DNA from 2 places in the Fictibacillus sp. 26RED30 genome. Region 1 is predicted to be linked to the other one. Evidence: riboswitches for the same ligand, from Rfam matches in the RefSeq annotation. Region 1 holds a riboswitch; the other holds the start of a gene.

Region 1 (7,611 bases):
TGTTTATCTATATTGTGAAAGTGGATTCAGAAGTGCTCGTGCAGCCAATTTTCTTAAGAAGAAAAAATATGGCCAGCTTCATCACCTACATGGCGGCTTCCGCAAATGGACTGGCCGTGTAAAATCAAACTAATATTAAAAGCAGCTCAGGAAAATTTCCAGAGCTGCTTTTTTGTATGTTTAAACTTGTTTTGAATATTTTAAGATTGGCTTTCTTGCGGCTGTTGCTTCATCCAGTCGTTTAACAACGGTAGTATGAGGAGCTTCTTGAACCAATTCAGGTGTTTCTTCTGCTTCTTTGGAAATCTGAATCATCTTCTCGATAAATTCATCGAGTGTTTCTTTTGATTCCGTTTCTGTCGGCTCGATCATGATCGCTTCTTCTACACTTAACGGGAAGTAGATCGTTGGCGGGTGATAGCCAAAGTCTAAGAGACGTTTTGCGATATCAAGTGTTCTCACGCCAAGTTTTTTCTGGCGGCGTCCAGATAATACGAACTCATGTTTACAGTGCTGCGTAAACGGTAGATCGAAATGAGGCTCAAGTCGGCGCATCATATAGTTAGCATTTAATACAGCATTCTCAGATACTTGTCTCAAACCATCTGGCCCCATCGTCATGATGTACGTAAACGCACGTACATTAATGCCGAAGTTACCATAAAATGGCTTCACTCTTCCGATCGATTGCGGGCGATCATATTCAAACTTATAAAGATCGTCCTCTTTAACGAGAACTGGTTTTGGCAAGAATGGGATCAGATCTTCCTTAACTCCTACTGGTCCTGATCCAGGTCCACCACCACCGTGAGGTCCTGTAAATGTCTTATGAAGATTTAAGTGAACAACGTCAAAGCCCATGTCTCCAGGTCGAGCAAATCCTAATATCGCATTTGCGTTAGCTCCATCATAGTATAGCTTTCCGCCAGCTTCATGGACGATCTTTGCCATTTCTAGAATATGCTCTTCGAAAAGACCAAGCGTATTCGGATTTGTAAGCATAAGAGCCGCAACATCTTGATCGACTACTCGTTTCAAATCTTCTAGATCAACAAGTCCGCGCTCATCGGACTTCACCGTGATCGATTCAAAACCAGCAACCGTTGCAGACGCCGGATTCGTTCCGTGTGCTGAATCAGGAACGATTACTTTTGTACGATTGAAGTCACCATTTGCTTCATGGTAAGCACGGATCATCATAAGACCTGTCCATTCACCATGGGCACCTGCTGCTGGTTGAAGCGTCACTTCATCCATTCCTGTGATCTCAGCAAGCGATGTTTGCAAGCGGTACATCATCTCCATCGCACCTTGCACCGTCTCTTCATCTTGGAGAGGGTGGATATGTGCGAATCCAGGGAATCGTGCTACATCTTCATTAATCTTGGGATTGTATTTCATCGTACATGAACCTAGTGGATAGAAACCAGAATCCACACCATGGTTACGATTAGATAATGCAGTATAATGACGAACGATTTGAAGCTCTGACACTTCAGGAAGATCCGCTTCTTCCGTACGCAAATAATCGGAAGGGATGATAGATTCTACGTTAATCTCTGGAACGTCAAGTTCAGGGATGCTGTACCCTACTCGACCTGGTTTAGACAATTCAAAAATTAATGACTGATGTTCTGTACGCATGCTAATCCCTCCAATACATTTGCAAGCTGATCGATCTCTTCTTTAGTTCTCATTTCGGTAACCGCTAGAAGCATATGGTTCTTCAGTTCTGAATACGAAAGACCCAAATCATATCCGCCGATGATACCAGATTCTAATAATTTTGCATTTACTTCTTTAGCTGTACATTTTAACTCAATAACAAACTCGTTAAAGAAAGGTCCTGTGAAAGCTGTTTTGAATCCTTTTTCCTCAAGAACTTTTTTCGCATAGTGAGCTTTTTGTATATTTTGGTGCGCTACTTCTTTTACACCTTGTTTTCCAAGTGCCGTCATAGCAATAGAAGCAGCCAGTGCATTAAGCGCTTGGTTCGAACAGATGTTACTCGTCGCTTTATCACGTCTGATATGCTGTTCTCTCGCTTGAAGAGTAAGAACGAATCCGCGTTTCCCGTCTTCATCAACCGTTTGACCGACCAAACGGCCAGGGACTTTACGCATTAATTTTGTTGTTACAGCAAAATATCCACAGTGTGGTCCACCAAAACCTTGTGCGATCCCAAACGGCTGTGCATCACCGACTACGATATCCGCGCCGAACTTACCAGGAGGAGTTAAAGCGCCCAATGCCAAAGGATTTGAAGAAACTACAAACATTCCTTTTGCGCTGTGCACGATTTCTTCTATGCCTTTTAACGGTTCGATCTGACCGAAGAAGTTCGGATATTGAACGATCACACATGCTGTCTGTTCATCAACTTCAGCACGCAATGCATTTAATGAGGTAACACCATCTTCTGTATCCACTTCTACTACTTCAAGATGCTGCCCTTTTGCATACGTGTGCAAAACGGCACGTGATTCGGGATGTACGGATTTGGATACAACGATTTTCTTTCTGCGTGTCTGAGCTGCTGATAATAATCCAGCCTCCGCAAGTGAAGTTCCACCATCATACATGGAAGAATTCGCAACATCCATACCTGTCAACTCACAGATCATCGTTTGAAATTCAAAGATTGCTTGAAGTTCTCCTTGAGAGATCTCAGGCTGGTATGGCGTGTAAGCCGTGTAGAACTCTGAACGAAGAAGCATATGGTTCACGATCGATGGAGTGTAATGATCATACACACCTGCTCCTAGAAATGAAGCATGATCTTTTGTATTCTTGTTTAATGCAGCCAAGCGGCCCATCTCTTTAACTAGTTGAGGTTCTGACAAAGCTTCCTCGATTTGTAAGCGTCCATTAAATCGAACTTCTTCCGGAATATCCTGAAAAAGATCTTCTGTCGTTTCGATTCCAATCGTTTCAAGCATTTCCTTTTTGTCTTGATCAGTCATCGGCAAATAGCGGAACGTCATGGTTTCTCCCCCTTAAATGTCTTATTTTCCTCGTTTATAAAATGGTGAAGCGACTACTTTTGCTTTTAAACGTTTTTGACGAATCTGTACTTCTACCTCTGTACCAAGCTCCGTGAAATCCTTTTCTAGAAGAGCAAGTCCTAGATTCTTCTTCAATGTTGGCGACTGTGTCCCCGTAGTAACTTCTCCGATCTTCACATCACCTTTAAATACCTCATAATGTGATCGCGGTATACCTTTATCGATCATTTCAATACCAACTAGCTTACGTGGTGCGCCATTCTTCTTTTGATCTGCTAGAATTTCTTTTCCAATAAAATCTGCTTCTTTATCTGTTTTTACAGCGAATCCGATACCAGCTTCTATCGGAGTAATTTCTTTTGTAAGTTCTTGACCGTATAGCGCAAGTTTTGCTTCAAAGCGCAACGTGTCACGTGCACCAAGTCCTGCAGGGAGCAATCCATCTTCCTGACCTGCTTCAAGAACAGATCTCCACAATTTTTCAGCATGTTCCGTTTTTAAATAGATCTCAAAGCCATCTTCTCCTGTGTAGCCAGTTCGAGACACAAGAGCAGATATTCCCGCTAGTGAAACATCTTCTTTAAAACGGAAGAATCCGATCTCAGAAAGATTTGTATCCGTAAGTTTTTGAAGAATTCCTTCTGCTTTTGGCCCTTGAATAGCGAGTTGCGCATATTCAGGAGAAACATTCACGAGTTCTACACCTTCAGGCTTCTTGCTCATAAGCCATTCGAAATCTTTTTCAATATTTGAGGCATTCACAACGAGCAAGTAATCGTTTTCATCTCTTTTATAGATTAAAAGGTCATCTACTGTACCGCCGTTTTCATAGCACATAGCCGTATACTGCGCTTGGCCGTTTTGAAGTTTTGAAACATCATTGGTCATTGTATATTGCAGAAACGATAAGGCATTTGGTCCTCGAACATCAAATTCTCCCATGTGAGATACATCGAATAAACCAGCTTTCGTTCTAACAGCTTCGTGTTCCTCTTTGATACTTGAGAACTGAACAGGCAACTCCCAACCACCAAAATCAATTACTTTTCCACCGTGTTCTTTGTACGTCTCAAATAACGGTGTTCGTAACAATGTAGCCATGTGAATTCCTCCTTTTTCATACTTAAAAATTTTCGGACTTTTCTGGACAAAAAAAGGACAGAAAGACCCCTTAAAAATGGGATCCTCTGTCCTGCAACCTGTAAGTTTCTCAAAAAAATCTTTTGAGTTTCTTCGTTGGTGGCTTTCATCTATTAAAAAGCACTCTCCAGAGATGCGTCTAGCAAGAGTCTTTTTGCCTGAGAGTTTCACAATTGTTTGCTCCTTCGGCGCCGCTAACGCAGTCTCTCCTCTTACTTTCATTCGCGAGTATGTTATTGTCCAAGGTCGCACATACTATTACTATGTTTACTACATTATTATCCTATCATTTTTACAAAAGGAATGGCAACGAACTTTTTTAAAGAAAGGAAATCCGTTATGAAAATCGACGTTCAGTTTCAGCGAGAATGGCATGATGACTTTTTAAAGCGTGTGGAAGAAGATGGACCTTGGGCCAATTGGGAATTATATAACTTAGCTCTTGAAGCCGAACACCACTTAGCAATTCCTGATTTTCTCGGTCTTCAAGCTCCAGATCACCTCCCACAGATGACTTTTTTGCCTCATCAGCTGGACGTTGCGACTACCGTTATTGAACAGATGAACGGAAAAGCAATCTTGGCAGATGAAGTAGGGTTAGGAAAAACGATTGAAGCAGGTTTGATTCTAAAAGAGTACATGATACGCCGGCTCGCTAAGAAAATTTTGATTCTCGTTCCAGCTTCACTCGTAATTCAATGGACGAACGAGTTGAATCAAAAGTTTTTTATTCCTGCAATCGCTCAAAAAAAAGCTTATGTATGGGAGCAATGCGATGTAGTGGTATCTTCTATTGATACGGCAAAACGCGCACCGCATCGTGACATCGTTCTTAATCAAGACTATGATCTAGTTATCATCGATGAAGCACACAAATTAAAGAACAAGAAAACGAAAAACTATGAATTTGTACAGTTATTAAAAAAGAAGTTCTGCTTATTATTAACGGCAACTCCCGTACAAAACAGAGTTGAGGAGATTTTTAATCTTGTATCTTTATTAAAGCCTGGCCATCTAGGAAACCGAGAGAACTTTGACAAAGATTACAAAGAAGATAAATATTCACTTAAAAATGAAGAAAAGCTGAAGCAGCTCGTAAATAAGGTGATGGTCCGTAACCGCCGAGAAGAGACTGGGCTGAAATGGCCGAAGCGTCTTGTTCAAACCATTCCTATTACATTATCAAAAACAGAACGTGACCTATACGATGAAATCTCTCAACTAAAAAAAGACTCTTACTTTGACAGAAGTAAATTTTCTATCGTCACTCTGCAGCGGGAAGCATGCAGTTCGCGGGAAGCTGTTTTTCTAACTTTGAAAAACATGCTTCAAAAGGATGTTTCAAACTCGTTAATGGAGCAGCGAGTCTTAGAGCTAATGAAAAAAATTGAACTTGTTGATCAAAACTCTAAAGCTCTAAAAGCATTAGAACTCATTCAATCGATTGATTCTAAGGTTATCATTTTTACAGAATATCGTGCGACACAACTTTATTTACAGTGGTTTTTACAGCAGCATGGCATCTCTTCTGTACCGTTTCGAGGCGGATTTAAGCGAAGTAAAAAGGACTGGATGACGCAACTCTTTCGAACAAGAGCACAAGTGTTGATCGCAACGGAAGCCGGTGGTGAAGGAATCAACCTTCAGTTCTGTCAACATATCATCAACTACGATCTTCCGTGGAACCCTATGAGGATTGAGCAGCGGATCGGACGTATCCACCGGATCGGTCAGCAAGGTGACGTTCATATCTATAATTTCGCCACTCAGAATACGATTGAAGAACACATCTTAAACTTGCTGTATAACAAGATCAACCTATTTGAAAGTGTTATTGGGGAGCTCGATGAAATTTTAACGAAATTTGAGATCAAGAACATCGAACGCCATATCGCAGACATCATGAATACGTCTGAAAGTGAAGGTGAGATTCGCGTTAAGATGGATAATCTTGCTTCCTTGATCAACCTTGATGGCGGAATCAAACAGAAAGGATGGGAAGAGCATGCAGCAGCACGAGATACATCGCTTTCTTGAGCGATACTTTGATGCGAACGAATGCAGAATTCAAGAGAAAAACTTTAGTTACATGAAAGTTCAATTGACAACTGAACTTGATAAAGTTTTAATGAACCGTCCGTTCTACTGGCACTATCTCGAAAAAACCGGGGGCACCCCGAATCCGATGACACTGACTTTAGTGACGGGTCAACAACAAGCACCTGATGGAAAAGGTGAATTTATCCACTTTGGTTCGCCGAGACTTCATCAGATTTTTGGTTCTACGAAGAAGCTCGCTTCATTCATTCGGCTGTATGAATCTGTTCCTCAACAAGGAGCACAGGTTCCCCTGCAACCATGGCTATGCTTAAACGTTAAAGTTACGTATCAATGTGATCAGAAAAAAGATCAAGTACTATCATATGGCATACAACTAATCAACGGAACCATTGAAGATCATTTTCATCAACGTCTTCAAAAGATGCTGCTAACGAAAAGAATACCCGATTTTTGTTATACGCTCTCTCCTTTTATTAAGCCTCAGAGTGCGATAAAAAGATTGGAAAACAAAATTCAGGAAGTCATTGATGTAGATGTTCACACATGGGCCGAGGATGCCAAAAAAAGATGGAATGAAGATCTAGAACTACTAGAGAGTTTCTATGAAGATTCTTTAACGAAACCTGAAGCCTATCATATTGAAAAAGAAGCGCTTCGCACCCAATATGAACCACAGATTATCGTGGAGATCATTAATGGTGGACTTTTCTATCTTGCATAAAAAATAAGAACCGGGAACTGTATCCCGGCTCTTCCTTTTTCCAGCCTTATTTTTTTCTCTTTCTACGAAACACTAGTCCAAGTCCCATCGGAACAACTCCAAATAAGTAAGTTAATAAAGGCTCACGCTCATTCTTTTTCGTGATACGCCTTTCCTTTCTTACTGATTTTGGCTCGTCTAAGTATTTAACGACTCTCTGTGTAAGGAACTTAATAACATCTGATCCTGCGGCCATTGACAAAACTCCTTTATTGAAGCAATCACTTCTTAGTTTTGGCCAATTATTGTGTATTTAAACGGCTTAACTTTTCTAAAATTTGTTCGCATACTTCTTCCGTTGTTAATTGATCTGTGACGATCTCGATATCACTTTTTTCATAATGTGAACTTCTATTGTTAAAAAGTTTCTGTACCTCTTCTTTTGAAGAAGTTAAAAGGATCGGCCTCTTGTTTCTCTCTTCTTCTTTCATCAACCTACTCCAAAGTACTGGAAAGCTAGTCTTTAAATAGATGACGATTCCATTGTTCTTCATATACGTTAAGTTTTCTTCTCTTACGACCGCACCGCCTCCTGTCATAACAACAGCATGTTGTACGGGCAGTTGTCGAATAGCAAGAGACTCGTAATTACGAAACGCTTCTTCCCCTTCATTTTTAAATATTTCTTTTATCGTTTGTCCGCGA
Region 2 (7,611 bases), on a different contig from region 1:
ACATGAGTACTTTGGGACTTTTGCTTACTCTCCCATTCATCTTTCAGAACAAAAGCTGGGAAAAGCTTACTCTTCTAGATGGAGTAGAATGGGCTCATCTTATCTTCCTTGGAGTCTTTGTATCCGGTATTGCCTACTGGTACTGGGCAAAAGCATTAGAGGTGTTGGAGGCCACTCAAGTATCTGTTTTCTTATACCTTGAACCAGTCTCTACACTGATAGCAGCCGTGCTACTTCTACATGAAAAGGTTATTTATACCAGTATTCTAGGTGGAGCAATCATTATCCTTGGGGTCATTTTCGTAAATGGTCATCTCGTTGGACTGATAAATCGATGGAGTGCGAGGAGGTAGGGAAAGCAAAGGGACGGTTCTGCTGCTTCCTAACTTACAACTGTAAACACTAAAGGATTCACCTTTCTATCTAATTATAGAATAAGAAGCACGAGAACCGTGCCCGCGCCCCTAAACTAAAAAACTAAAAGATACGCGCTAATCAATAAAATAACTGAAACAAGCCAGAGATTTTAAAAAATCTCTGGCTTGTTCATCAGATAAATTCCATGTATCTATTTACAATTTCTCAGTAAAAGCAGCAAGATTTTCTAGCGTGGACCTTAGTCCAGTGTCGTGATCTTCCTTACGAATACCTTCTGGTACGTTTTCACAAACGATTGTAACATTAGTGCCTCCTGAAACATCTTCCAATATCCATTTCTGTATCATCTCACCCGAGAAAGCAGGATCTTCGGAATTGAAGTTAACAGATTGGACAATTCGCTGGTTTGGGACCAGCTCCAAAAATGTTCCTTCCGCCACATCGGTGTTATCCGACGTTTTGCCAAGAATCAACTCATCCAATTCATACGTTAGCGTCATTTTATAAGCTCCTCCTTCACGGCAATCATAGGTATCAATTTTACCCGACATCCCTTCAGGCGGAAGCCATTGAATTAGTGAATCCGGATTTATAATAGCTAGATAGACGATTTGAGGTGGAACTGAGATCACTTTTGAAGCAGTATCTGTTCTCCGATATCTTGACAAATTCACCCTAAAAACCTCCTTGTAATTAACTCTAAAGGAAAATTCGTCGCTTCCTGCTTATCACCTGCTTAAAGATGCTACTTATAAAATGTAAGATGTCTCTAAAGATCCAGATCACTGATGCATTCCAAATAACCAATCCTTTTATTTCAGCATAGGTTTTTTAAAAGCATACAAGAAAAATAATAAAATAAACCAAACGGGTGTCAGCAATAACGCCGGACGTGTAGCTTCTGCCACAAGTAAGACGATTAATATTAACCCGAACAAGGCGAGCACCACATAATTAATGAATGGAGCAAAAGGTGCTTTAAAAGCTGACTTTTTGTGCAAATCAGATCGTGTTTTACGGTATTTAATATGGCTGATCAAGATCACGCTCCACACCCAGATGAAGCAGATGGCACTTATTGTTGTTACGATGCCAAAAGCTTGCTCCGGAATCAACTTACTGAGGAGCGCTCCCACTGAAACAACAACAGTGGAAACCCAAAGGGCGTTTCCAGGTACAGCATTTTTCGTTAGTTTTTTGAAAGATCGAGGTGCCTGTTCACTCTTGCTTAACGTAAATAAAATGCGGCTCGTTGAGAACAAACCACTGTTACAAGCAGATGCCGCTGAAGTCAGTACAACAAAATTAATAATCCCAGCTGCAAGCGGAATCCCTATCAAACTGAACGTTTTAACGAACGGACTTTCCGTTGCGTTTAACTCTGTCCAAGGATTGATGCATAGCAATACAATCAATGCGCCAACGTAGAAAAAGAGAATCCGAAGTGGAATCTTATTGATCGCAGACGGAATATTCTTTCTCGGATCAGATGTTTCTGCTGCCGCTACACCGACCAATTCAACCCCGACAAACGCGAACACGACCATTTGGAACGAGAGTAGGAAACCAGTCACACCATTAGGAAACAAACCTCCATGATTCCACAGGTTGTCTAAGGAAACCGTTCCCGCATCCGTCTGGTAACCCATAATGAGTAGAACAACGCCTATCACAATTAACGCTAGAATCGTAATCACCTTGATTAATGCGAACCAAAACTCTAATTCACCGAAAAGCTTTACCGTTAATAGATTCAGCCCCAGTAAAAGAAGCAAACAGACAATCGCTGGAACCCACTGCGGTATGTCAAACCAATATTGAACATAAACACCGACCGCAATCACATCGGCCATCGCCGTCATAATCCAGCAGAACCAATACGTCCAGCCTGTGATGAAAGCAGCTCGCGGACCAAGATAGTCCTCCGCTATATCGGTAAACGACTCATAACCTGCGTTCGAAAGCAGCAGTTCCCCTAGCGCTCTCATCATGAAAAACAATGCGACCCCAACGATCAAATAAGCAAATATAACAGACGGCCCGGCAAGCTGAATCGCTTTTCCTGAACCTAAAAATAACCCCGTACCAATCGTTCCGCCAATAGCAATCAGCTGCACATGACGGTTAGCCAAATCCCTCTTCAACTCTTGCTGTGACACGTATGAATCCTCCTTCTAAGATGCAAATCAAACAAAAAAGAGACTGGAGGAATCTCCAATCTCTTGTACATTAGAATATGAAAAAAGCATTCACTGCGCTAGATATGACAGGCACAACAAAGTCAAAATTCGATACTCTTCTGTCCGTTTGCCTGAGATTGTGAACCCTTCGGCGCCGCTATTGAGGCGGTCTCTCCAGAAGCTGCTCCTGCTGTAGTACGACCTACAGCGATTATAGCTTGCTATCTATAAGTTTTTTAGTAGTTCTGAATATAATTTTCAATACTATTATGGAGTTGGGGTTTTGTCAAATGGTTATTCTTGTGTAGCAATAACTACCATTTAATTATGGTACGGTTTACCGTAACGTTGGATAGGGTAAAATAGATAAATAAAAAAGGTAGCGGGAAAAAGTAACGGGTTCAGTTTCTGGAGGGAAAATTGCTAATAGCAACATAAAAAAATAATAATTCGCAAACATTCTAACGATAATTAACAGTATAAACAGCAAGCAAAAACGCTCAGAAAGATTTTCCTGAGCGTTTTTATCGTATTATTTACTATTCTTCTTCAACTAAAGCACACAATATATAGTAATCAAAGAAATAATAAAAATTCTTAACCAACTATATTGGGGTTTATTCTTAATACTTCTGTTATTTTAATTAATGTCCATTTTTGTCCCAGTCTTCATACGAATCAAAATTATGATTAGGATCTACAAAGTCTCTTCCAGCTTCCATTAAGCTTCTAGCACATGCTTTGCAGAAAGACTCACCATCTACCAGTAATTCTGAATCGAGTTGATTTTTGGAGAATTCTCCTCCACACTCGTTACAAATATACTTTTTCATAAGTTTCCTCCTTTTCTAATATAAATAGTTAAACAAGCCTATCCTGTTTCTTTATCTGCATTTTAACATAAAATCCCATAAAACCTTTATGAAAAATAGAAATAGTCATAACTAACATCACAAATAGCAACGAAAATCACATAGGGACGATTTAGCACTTTAATTCCAAGTTGTACATAATTCTATGTACCTTTGTTAAAATGCTTGCTATTTACTATGTGAATTCAAGTGTAAAAATTTAATAAATGTTGTTATTTCAATGGAAATAGAGTTATGAAATAGTTGCTGCAAAAGCACGAGGGGAAAATGGAGCTGTCTATCGTCTCTATCAGTGTGGACAATACAAAAATAAAGGTCTCACTGTCTGCGAGGCAAATACAATAAATGCTGATAAAGCAGAAATGTATGTGATTGAGGAAATTAAGCGTGTAGTTATGGAACCCTATTTTATTGAAAAACTAGTAGGGAGAATGAACTCAGAACGTTCCAATGTAGAACGCCCTCTTCAAGAAGAAAAGAAACGCCTATTTTCTAACAAACAAAAAATAGAAAAACATATTGATAACCTTGTAACGATGATAATGGATGATCCAGATCTTCGAGACATCTATAGTAATAAACTGAAGGATCAGAAACAGCATCTTAATTCTATAGAGGAAAGAATTCTAACAGCAGATTCACAGCTAACAAACGTTAACACAGATCCGATCGATACAGAATCACTCAAGCACCTTCTTCAAAACCTTGATTCTGTTTTAGAGCATACAGATGCAGCAGAGAAAAAGGAACTCCTTGCCTTATTCATTAAAGATATTCAGATTTCAAAAGAAAAGGTTTCCTTTAAAAAAGGTCGCCAAATTAAAGCCATCAAATTAATGTTTGATTTTACAATTGATGCTCTTCAAGGGAGTACCGGTTCATTAGTAAATCAAATGGGTGAAATAAACTGTGTTGTTCCTGTGGATTTTTCATTTATGAACGATCTTTCTTATAAAGAAAATGCAATGAGGGAAGCACTCGCCTCCCTCAACCTTTTACCCTTATTTATGATACGGTTCCCCTCGATTAATCCGAAAAGCCCGATAAATCTGCTCAACCAACACCAACTTCATCAGCTGATGCGGATAGGTAATCTTTCCAAACGATATCTTCTCATTCGCCCGCTTCATAACAGCATCACTCAAGCCTAAAGAGCCTCCTATGACAAATGCCACTTTGCTTTTTCCATACGTTGCAAGCTGATCTAGGTTCTTAGCCAGATCTTCAGATGAAACAGCTTTTCCCTCGATTGCCATCGCAATCACATGCACATCTTGACCGATCTTTGCTAGAATTCTTTCACCTTCAGCATTTTTGACCATGACCATCTCTTGATCACTTAAGGTTTCAGGTGCTTTTTCATCAGGAACCTCGATAATTTCTACTTTTGCATAAGGTCCTAGTCGCTTTAAGTATTCATCAATACCTAGTTTTAAGTATTTTTCTTTTAATTTCCCTACGGAAATGATTGAAATATTCACTTGTTGAAAACTTCCTTTCAAATAAGTTATCCCCAGAACTTATCCACATATGCACAATTAGTGCTATATCTTGTAGGCGTTCATATGTTCGATACTTTATATGCACCTTTGTTATCACAGTATTCACAACCTGTTGATAACTCATCATTCTCTGTTAGTAACTCAACTACAGGAGGCGTTTCGAACTCATCCACAATGATGTCAATCGCAAGCTCAGCATGGTCTTTGCAGCAAATAATAACCAAATCTTTTCACTCCTAACTTATCCACAATCCTTCTTATTACACTAACGAATTTACAGCTGTGTGTAAACAATCCAATAAAATAAAGTTGTCCACATATGGAATCAACCATTAGATTTTTCTTAAATGGTAGGGGTATTTGTATTTCTTATCTTTTGTCTTTTATTTTCATTCTTCACCGTCAAGTTGATTGAAGTGTAAGGTGCGAGACTCCTGCGGGACAGGTGGGCAGGTGAGACACTTATACGTGAAACGTACGAATGTGGCTCACCGCCTGCCCCGCGGAAAGCGAGCAACCTGAAACAGAAATCAACTCACTCCCAAAAGACACCTTAGCACCAACAAACAAAAAAACAGGAGACCCTAAAGCCCCCTGTTCCCACTTTTATTGAGATTGATTACCACCGCTCAATTCAACTTTCACGGTCTTCTTCTTCCCATCACGATAGAACGTCACATCCACCTCATCACCAATCTTCGCTTTTGTATAAAGGAACTTACGAAGTGCGATTGGGTCTTTGATCTTCTCTCCACCCATCTCGACAATAACGTCCATTTCCTTAATACCTGCACGCGCTGCTGGTGAAGCTGACGTGATCTCCATAACAACGACACCTTCTTGCACGCTGTTTGGAATCTTCAGTGTCTGCTCACGTTGATACGTGTTCACTTGAGAAAGCGGAATGATGTTAACGCCTAAGAACGGTCTGCGTGTCTCACCATATTTCTCAAGGTCTTCGATGATCGGTTTTGCTACATCAGATGGAATAGCGAATCCGATTCCTTCTACTTCGTTCTGCGCGATTTTAGAAGAGTTGATCCCTATCACCTGACCGGAGATATTAATTAAAGCACCTCCGCTGTTACCGGGATTGATCGCTGCATCCGTTTGAATAACTTCAGCTTGCCAATCTGGGTTTCCGTCTTGATCCAGATCAACGGGAATCGAACGGTCCGCACTTGATACGATACCTTGTGTAACAGATCCAGGAAAGTTTCCTAGCGGGTTACCGATTGCGATTGCCGGTTCACCACGTTTTAAGTCACCTGACACGCCAAATTCCGCTACACTATCCACTTTGCTGCCATCGATTTCAACAACAGCTAAGTCCATGAGAGGATCTGTTCCACGTAAAGTACCTTTAAGCTTCGTGCCGTTGCTAAGTGTAATTTCGATCTGGTTCGCATCGGCAACAACGTGGTCATTTGTAACTACATACGCTTTGTTGCCTTCTTTTTTATAAATAACACCTGATCCTGTGCCCGCTGGCTGCTGGCTCCAAAAATCAGTCTGCTGAATGTTGATAACTTCCACTACCGCTCCAGATGCTTTATCAACCGCATCCGTTACATTCGTAGTGAGATCGACATCCACTTTTCGCTGTTCCACATTTTCGTCAGTACCTAACCCATTTTCCTCTTCGTTCGGAGGATACAGATTATCTGGCAAAAGACCAGCTCCTCCTAGTGCAGGTACTGTAAATAAGACAAGCAAGCCGCCTAGAATAGCTCCTAGCAACGCTGGTAGAAACTTTCCTCCGCGGTTTCCTTTTTGTCGAGATGGTGATTCATAATCATCATCGTAATAGCCCATATGCTCCTCACCGTTCCTTTCAACAATAAAATGGATGAATTCATAACCTAGTATAAGCAATTAGTCCTGAAATTATGGACATTTTGGGTTATTTTTCATAATTTCCCACACTTATTGTTATTTCCGGAAACGGCTTACTTTAAACAAGTAAGTATTTTAGACTAAAACCAATTTTGTTGGCTGACTCGCATCTGTATCGTGCAGAATAACTTGTTCACCCGCTGAAATATCGTACGTTTTTAACGTCTGCTCAACCGCTAAACGAGCAATATCCTTCATGTTGTTATCTTTACTCAAGTGAGCAAGATAGATATGTTTCGTGCCGTCCCCGATTACATCAGCGAGAGCATGTCCACAATCTTCGTTCGAAATGTGACCATGGTCCCCTAAAATACGGCGTTTAATGTTCCACGGATACCGTCCCATCATGAGCATGTTGATGTCATGGTTCGATTCGATCACCAGCGAGTGGCTGTCACGAATGATACCTTTCATACGATCGCTCACATAGCCCGTATCCGTCATGAGCGCAAGCTTTCTTCCGTTGTGATGAAACACGTAGAACATCGGTTCCGCCGCATCATGTGACACACCAAAGGATTCAACTTCTAGATCGTTGAACGTTTTCACACTTTCCATTTCAAACTCAAACTTTTGCTCGGTCGCCACTTCACCAATCAAACCGTTCATGGCATTCCACGTATTTTTGTTCGCATAGATCGGCAGCTTGAACTTCCGAGCCAGCACACCGAGTCCTTTTATGTGATCGCTATGTTCATGCGTGACGAGGATGCCGTCAATGTCAGCCACCTCACCGCATGCTGCTTTTTCAAATAATATTTGAATCTGTTTGGCACTTAAGCC

Evidence for each region. Region 1 has a riboswitch for glycine ahead of gcvT (glycine cleavage system aminomethyltransferase GcvT). Riboswitches for the same ligand answer to the same signal wherever they lie in the genome.
Region 2: linked by a shared signal. The riboswitch ahead of IHV11_RS15635 (amino acid permease) and the one ahead of gcvT (glycine cleavage system aminomethyltransferase GcvT) in region 1 are both predicted to bind glycine.

The regions. Positions count from the first base shown of each region.
Region 1 is NZ_JACZDV010000001.1:985,413-993,023, reverse strand. Features, by position in the region: gene IHV11_RS04995 (rhodanese-like domain-containing protein) at 1-133, shown strand, start outside; gene gcvPB (aminomethyl-transferring glycine dehydrogenase subunit GcvPB) at 181-1,644, opposite strand; gene gcvPA (aminomethyl-transferring glycine dehydrogenase subunit GcvPA) at 1,620-2,984, opposite strand; gene gcvT (glycine cleavage system aminomethyltransferase GcvT) at 3,006-4,106, opposite strand; glycine riboswitch at 4,282-4,367, opposite strand; gene IHV11_RS04975 (DEAD/DEAH box helicase) at 4,485-6,182, shown strand; gene IHV11_RS04970 (YqhG family protein) at 6,151-6,927, shown strand; gene IHV11_RS04965 (YqzE family protein) at 6,974-7,162, opposite strand; gene IHV11_RS04960 (shikimate kinase) at 7,209-7,611, opposite strand, start outside.
Region 2 is NZ_JACZDV010000002.1:597,629-605,239, forward strand. Features, by position in the region: gene IHV11_RS15625 (DMT family transporter) at 1-353, shown strand, start outside; gene IHV11_RS15630 (SRPBCC family protein) at 573-1,052, opposite strand; gene IHV11_RS15635 (amino acid permease) at 1,191-2,537, opposite strand; glycine riboswitch at 2,668-2,746, opposite strand; gene IHV11_RS15640 (hypothetical protein) at 3,203-3,391, opposite strand; gene rlmH (23S rRNA (pseudouridine(1915)-N(3))-methyltransferase RlmH) at 4,432-4,911, opposite strand; gene IHV11_RS15650 (CxxH/CxxC protein) at 4,992-5,156, opposite strand; gene IHV11_RS15655 (S1C family serine protease) at 5,539-6,747, opposite strand; gene IHV11_RS15660 (MBL fold metallo-hydrolase) at 6,904-7,611, opposite strand, start outside.